Regions from separate parts of the Paenibacillus canaveralius genome, predicted to be linked through region 1. Evidence: riboswitches for the same ligand, from Rfam matches in the RefSeq annotation. Region 1 holds a riboswitch; the other holds the start of a gene.

Region 1 (3,498 bases):
GAGCTTCCGGCAGCAGAACGCGGCGGACGATCTGGAACCGTCCCGCGCCCATGGACTGGGCGGCTTCGATAATGCCGCGGTCTACTTCGCGCAGAGCCGTCTCGACTAGACGGGCGAAGAAAGGCGCGGCCGCGATGACGAGCGGCGGAATCGTTCCCTTGACGCCGATGGAGGTGCCGACGAGAAGCTTCGTCAGCGGGATCGCGGCGATCATCAGGATGATGAAAGGGAAGGAACGCAGCACGTTCACGATAAACGAAATGACGATATTGAACGTGCGGTTTTCCAGCAGACTTCCTTTCGAAGTCAGATAGAGCAGCACGCCGATCGGCAGCCCGATCACAAACGTGAACAAGGCCGAGAGGCCGAGCATCATCATCGTGTCGTTCGTCGCGGTGCCGATCTCACTCCAATCGATTTTAGACCAATCCATTCGAATACACCTCCACATCCAGGCCGTGCTCGCGCAGTAGGCGGATCGTATTCTCCGCCGCATCCCGCGGCCCTTGCAGACGGACGACGAGCTGGCCGTAAGGCGTGTTTTTCATCCGGGAAATGGTTCCCTGCAGGATGGAGAAGGTCACGCCTGTCTGCTGGACGGTTCTGGATAAAATCGGCTCGTACGTAGTTTCACCGAGAAAGGTGATTTTCAGCACCGTGCCGTCCTGGGCGGGAATTCCGTCCGCGTCCGGCTTGTCGATATCAACCGAATCCGCAACCTGTTCGATGAACTGGCGGGTTACGTCGTGCCGCGGCTTCAGGAATACTTCCGCCACAGGCCCCTGTTCCACGATCTGGCCCTCATGAATGACGGCGACGCGGTCGCAGATGGAGCGGATAACCTGCATTTCGTGCGTAATGAGCACGATGGTGATCTTCAGCTTGCGGTTGATATCCAGCAGCAGATTGAGAATGGAATTCGTCGTCTGCGGGTCGAGTGCGGAGGTTGCTTCGTCGCACAGCAGGACGTGCGGATTCGTCGCAAGCGCCCGCGCGATGCCGACACGCTGTTTCTGGCCCCCGGACAGTTGGGCCGGGTATTTCTTGCCATGCTCGGTCAGCCCCACCAGGGCGAGGAGCTCGCTGACGCGGCGCTTCGCTTCCGACTTGGCCGTACCGGCCAGGCGAAGCGGGAACGCGATGTTCTCTTCCACCGTGGCGGAGGAGAGGAGATTGAAATGCTGAAAGATCATGCCGATCCGGCGGCGCTGATCTTGAAGCTTCTTGGTGCTGAGGGCCGTCAGGTCGACGCCGTCTACGATGACGCTGCCCTCCGTCGGGCGCTCCAGGAGATTGATCGTCCGGAGCAGGGTGCTTTTGCCGGCGCCCGAGTGGCCGATAATGCCGTAAATCTCGCCTTTATCGATCGTGAGATTAATTTCTTTCAGAGCGTGTGTTGTGCGGGATCCGCTGCCGTATTGCTTGCGCAGCTTCCTGATCTCAATCATTGCTTCACCTTCTTTGCTTGAAAAATAAGAAAAAGCCCGTTTTGTAAAGACAAAAAGGGCTTTTCCGGTATCGAAAACGACCTTCTCATCTGCCAGAATCCGCCTGGATCCTGAAGGAATTGGCACCATTGTCATCGCGCATATTGCTGCGATCGGTTGCCGGGCTTCGCAGGGCCTTGTCCCTCCGCCACTCTTGATAAGAATCGGTATAGTATGAGGTTGTCCGAAATTAGACGGTAAAACGACAATTCCGAGTATAACCTAAGGTTTTTTTGAAGTCAACGGTTATTTTACCGCAGGTAAATATAAACATTTAGGAGATGTGCGGCATGGCTTTCATCCAATGTGATTTTTATTCCGAAGTACTCGGCATGTCAACTTCTGTTCAAGTGATTCTGCCTCAACGGACGACCGGCCAAATCGGGCTGGAGGGCAGCGCGGGGAGCCTCAAGCACCCGACTTTGTATCTGCTGCACGGGTTGTCGGACGACGATTCGATCTGGATGCGGAGAACCGCTATCGAGCGTTATGCCGCTCCTCTCGGGCTGGCCGTCGTCATGCCGAATGCGGCGCGCAGCTTTTATACGGACATGGAGAACGGGTACGATTACTGGACGTTTCTGTCCGAGGAGCTTCCGCAGCTATGCCGTTCCTTCTTTCCGTTATCGGACCGCCGGGAGGACAACTTCGTGGCCGGTTTGTCGATGGGAGGCTACGGGGCTTTGAAGTGGGCGCTGAAAAAGCCGGAACAGTTCGCGGCCGCCGCCAGCTTGTCGGGGGTTACGCGGGTGAGCGAGATCGAACAGCGGTTTCCGAAGGATTTCCGGCTCGTTTTCGGGAATAACCCGGAGCTGCTGAAAGCAAGCGATCTGTTCGAGCTGGCCCGCCATGCGGCGGAGAAGAGGCTGGAGCTGCCGGCGCTTTACCAGTGCTGCGGGACGGACGATTTTCTGTACGAGGAAAATATCGCCTTCCGCGATTACGTGCGCGCTCTGAACATTCCCCTCCTATATGAAGAGGAAGAAGGGAGAATCCACGATTGGAGTTACTGGGACCAGCAGATCGGCCGGGTTCTGGATTGGCTGCCGCTCCGGGGGCAAGCGGAATAGAGCCGCGTTTTCCTCATCCTGCGGTACCGCCGCAGCACAAAAAAGCTTCCCCGCCGTATGGCTGGGCAAGCTTTTTTGGTTTCACGCCGGGTTTCACGCCGGGGCGTTTACGCTTCGAGGTCGATCTCGAACGTTTTGATCTCATAAGGCTGGAGCACGAACGAAATCGTTCCGTCATGGACGAGAGGCCCTTCGGGCTTCTCCATCAAGTTCGTCTCCCGCCAGGCAACGATGCGGAAGTCGCTCGTCATCTCCAGCATATTGCGGCTGCCGGAATAGTCGTGAACACGCACGATGACTTTGCCGGAATCTTCGGCTTTCTTGACGGCGGAGATCATCGCGGTGTCCCCCGACAACGTGAACATGGAGCGGGACGGTATCGCGGCGGTTCCCTCCGAAGCACGCAGCGGGCTGTTCAGCATCCACGCTTCTTTCACGGTTCCGCCCTGCAGCCAATCTCCCCGGTGGGGAAGCAGGGAATAGGTAAACGCATGATGCCCCTGGTCCGCATGGGTATCCGGGTGGGTCGCGCATTTGATCAAGGTGAGACGCATCACGTTGCCCTTAATGTCATATCCGTACTTGCAGTCGTTGAGCAGGCTGACGCCGTAGCCCCGGTCCGAAAGATCGGCCCACTGGTGTCCGACGGTCTCGAACCGCGCCCAGTCCCAGCTCGTGTTCCAGTGATTCGGCCGTTTCACATTGCCGAACTGGATGTCGAAGGTCGCTTCCGTTGTCCGGATATCGACAGGGAAAGCCGCTTTCAGCAGCTGCTTCTGCTCGTGCCAGTCGGCTTCCGTCACAAAATCAATGCGCGGGTGGCCGGCGTACACCACCAGATCCTGGCTGACGGACGAGTTCCGGTACACCCACTTGAAGCGGATCACGGCCCGCAGCGGTCCTTCTTCGATCAGCTCGGCGCCCTTGAAGTCCACAATTTC
Region 2 (3,498 bases), 2.5 Mb from region 1:
CGGCGTGCGTCTGAACGGCCGGGTACGTCATAAGCGACTCCACTCCGCCCAGGCTTTCCGCGAATGCAATAAGCTTAACGTGCCTCAGAATCGGTTCCACTAAACGCGCATCGGTCACTTTAAAGGAGAAAATACCCGTGTTTCCGGACGACTGTCTGTTCTGGATCGCATAACCCGGATGGGACTCCAGCGCCGGATAATACACATCGGTTACAAGCGGATGCCACTGCAGATAACGGGCGATCGTCGTCGCGTTATGCTCGTGCCGCTCCATGCGCAGGGCGAGTGTTTTCATCCCTCTCATGAGCAGCCAGCTGTCCTGCGGACCGAGCACGGCGCCGATGGAATTATGCAGGAACGCCATTTTCTCGGAAAGCTCCTGCCCTTTGGTCACGATCAGACCGGCCAGCACATCATTGTGTCCGCCTAAATATTTACTCGCGCTGTGAATGACGATATCCGCGCCAAGCTCAATGGGACGCTGGAGATAAGGAGTAAGCAGCGTGTTGTCCACGATGGAGAGAATATCCTTGCTCTTGGCCCAGCCGCAGACGAGCTTCAAGTCCGTCACCATCATGAGCGGATTGGTCGGCGTTTCGATCAGAATCGCTTTCGTGTTCGGGCGGTAAGCCTCTTCCAGCGCTTCGACGTCGTTCGTGTCCACATAGGAAGCGCTCACGCCGAAGCGGGACATGATCTGCTCCAGCAGACGGTATGTACCGCCGTAAAGATCCAAAGACACGATCAGATGATCACCCTGGCAGAACAGCGTGAAAACGGTCTGGAGTGCCGCCATGCCCGAGGAACAGGCAAAGCCGGCGTCTCCGGATTCCAGATCGGCAATCGCGTCCTCCAGCACACTGCGGGTCGGGCTTTTCGTGCGGGCATAATCGAATCCGGTGCTTTCTCCCAGACGCGGGTGGCGGAACGCCGTTGACTGGTATACGGGGAAGCTCACCGCTCCGGTCACAGGTTCGGAAACCGAACCGATTTGGGCCAATCGACTTTCGATGTTCATGCGTGGAATCTCTCCTTTAAGGTATCATTCGTTCTATACTATAGACAGGCACTAAGCGCGCTGAGTTCACGTCCCGCATTAAGATCATACGGTGTTTCCTGGTAAACGTAATAGTTCAGCCAGTTGGAGAAAAGAAGATTCGCATGCGCTCTCCACGTGATCATCGGCTTCTTGCTCGGATCATCGCTCGGATAATAATTTTTCGGAATTTCCACGTCCATGCCTTTATTGACGTCACGGTCGTATTCCCATTTCAATGTCAGCGGATCGTATTCGGAGTGCCCCGTCACGAAAATTTGCTTGCCGTCTCTCGTCGCCACGATGTAGATACCGGCTTCTTCCGATTCCGACAAAATAACGAGCCGCTCATCCTTTTCGATATCTTCGCGGCGCACTTCCGTATGCCTCGACTGGGGAACGAAGAAAAATTCGTCGAACCCGCGGAGCAGCTTCACGTTCTCTTCCGAGATCGTATGCGGGAAAACACCGAACACTTTTTTGTCCACCGTGTACTTCGGCACGTCGAAATGATGATAAAGTCCGGCCTGCGAGGCCCAGCATATATGAAGCGTCGATGTTACGTTGTCTACGCTCCAGTCCATGATGTTCTTCAGCTCATCCCAGTAATGAACATCCTCAAACTCCATTTGCTCAACGGGTGCCCCGGTAATGATCATTCCGTCGAATCTTTCGTCTTTGATATCTTCAAACGTTTTATAAAACATCTCCAGGTGCTCGGGAGAAGTGTTTTTGGAAGTATGGGTTTTAGGGTGCAGCAGGACAAATTCGACCTGAAGAGCCGTATTGGACAGAAGACGCAGCAGCTCGAGTTTCCGTCGTTTCCTTCGTCGGCATCAGATTCAGAATCGCAATCCGCAGCGGGCGGATATCTTGATGGTAGGCAACCGTCTCATCCATCGCAAAAATATTCTCTTGGTTCAGCACTTCTTTGGCCGGAAGATTATCGGGTATTTTAATCGGCATCGGTCATTCCTCCTCGAAAGAAATTAAAACAGGCCTCTCTCAAAAAGTTGAGAAAGGCCTGTTCATCCCTATGCAACATGCTCCTCTCTCATCTCCCAGAAGCCGTTATTCATACGGCTCCCGCAAGAATTAGCACCGTGCATTGCCCCTCGGGGGTTACAATGTCGGTTGCCGGGTATCATCGGGCCAGTCCCTCCACCTACTCTTGATAAGAAAGTTTATTCAGTTATCTCCTATCTTAAAGGTTACCGGGCAAATGTCAAGTGCTTTTTGAAAAGTTGCACATAATAAATTTACTAAGGAAAAAGTTATGCCTTTTATGCGTTTGCCCCTTCCGGCCCCCTCGCGGCGCCGCAACACGGTGTTCTCTCTGGCGTAGTCCGTATCGCGGATGAACCATCCAGGCTGTTTTTCCCATCATTTGCCCGCACCTCAAACCCTTCCTCCGCATAGGATAAAAAATCCCCGGCCCGCGGGGATTAGCAGGAGAAAAGTACCAGAGTTTGATGCTTGAATCGTGGAAAATGTAGGTATATACTAGACAAGTATTCGACACGGAATGATAAAGGGGGGAACATACGGATGGACGGGGACCGACCGAGAAGTAGACGCTTTACCCGGTACGATCAAAATCGAATAGCAGCGAACCGGGGCCGGCACTCCAGCGTCCGTAGTTTCCCTATGGACCGGAGTGCTGTGCGCCGTTTCGCATAAAGAGGTGAAACGGATGAAAACACGCCTGGTACACAAGGGCGCTTTTACGCTGGTTGAAGATATTCACGAAGCGCTGACACCACCCGAATCCGGCTTTTATTGGATCGATGCGGATGTGGACGATCTGGAGCAATTGCAGCCGCTCTTCCATCTTCACGATCTGGCCGTAGAGGATTGTCTCAGCGAAGAAGAACAGCGGCCCAAAATTGAAATTTACGACACGCACTATTTTATTGTCATTAACAGCATCCGGTTTGATGATGAAGAAATCTTTCTTCGCGCACTCAATATTTTTCTGGGCAGGCATTTCATCATTACCGTTACGAGACAGAAAATCCAGGAGCTCCGAGCCATCAAGCCCTTTCTCTGGGATGAAGAGGTTAACAGTCCCGACCGCTTCCTGTACCATCTGGTTGACCTTGTCGTTGACAACTACGTCATTGTCGGGGACCGGATCGAGGACAAAATCGAGAAGCTTGAAGAAGATATCCTGATGCACACGAAAAAATCCCATCTGAACGAGATCATCGGTCTCCGCGGGGAAATTTTGTGGCTGAAAAAGATGCTTGTGCCGCAGCGTGACGTCGTTGCGACGCTTAACCGCAAAGAATTGAAGCTGATCGATAACCAGCTGCAAAAATATTTCGGCGACATTCACGAAAATGCCGTCAAAATCGTCGATACCTTCGATACGCTCCGCGATCTCATGGGCAACTTACGAGAAGCTTACCAGTCCAGCGTAGCGAACCGTGCGAACGAAATCATGCGTATTTTTACCGCAT

What was found. A riboswitch is a leader RNA that binds a small molecule or an ion and turns the genes downstream of it on or off. The one in region 1 is predicted to bind S-adenosylmethionine.
Region 2: linked by a shared signal. The riboswitch ahead of metA (homoserine O-acetyltransferase MetA) and the one ahead of ABC395_RS15740 (methionine ABC transporter ATP-binding protein) in region 1 are both predicted to bind S-adenosylmethionine.

The regions. Positions count from the first base shown of each region.
Region 1 covers NZ_JBDFMM010000001.1:3,518,517-3,522,014, reverse strand. The annotation lists gene ABC395_RS15745 (methionine ABC transporter permease) at 1-433, opposite strand, end outside; gene ABC395_RS15740 (methionine ABC transporter ATP-binding protein) at 420-1,448, opposite strand; SAM riboswitch class I at 1,531-1,651, opposite strand; gene ABC395_RS15735 (alpha/beta hydrolase) at 1,778-2,557, shown strand; partial or broken gene ABC395_RS15730 (alpha-mannosidase) at 2,665-3,498, opposite strand, start outside.
Region 2 covers NZ_JBDFMM010000001.1:1,038,536-1,042,033, reverse strand. The annotation lists gene ABC395_RS04730 (aminotransferase class I/II-fold pyridoxal phosphate-dependent enzyme) at 1-1,018, opposite strand, end outside; partial or broken gene metA (homoserine O-acetyltransferase MetA) at 1,057-2,002, opposite strand; SAM riboswitch class I at 2,088-2,217, opposite strand; gene corA (magnesium/cobalt transporter CorA) at 2,730-3,498, shown strand, end outside.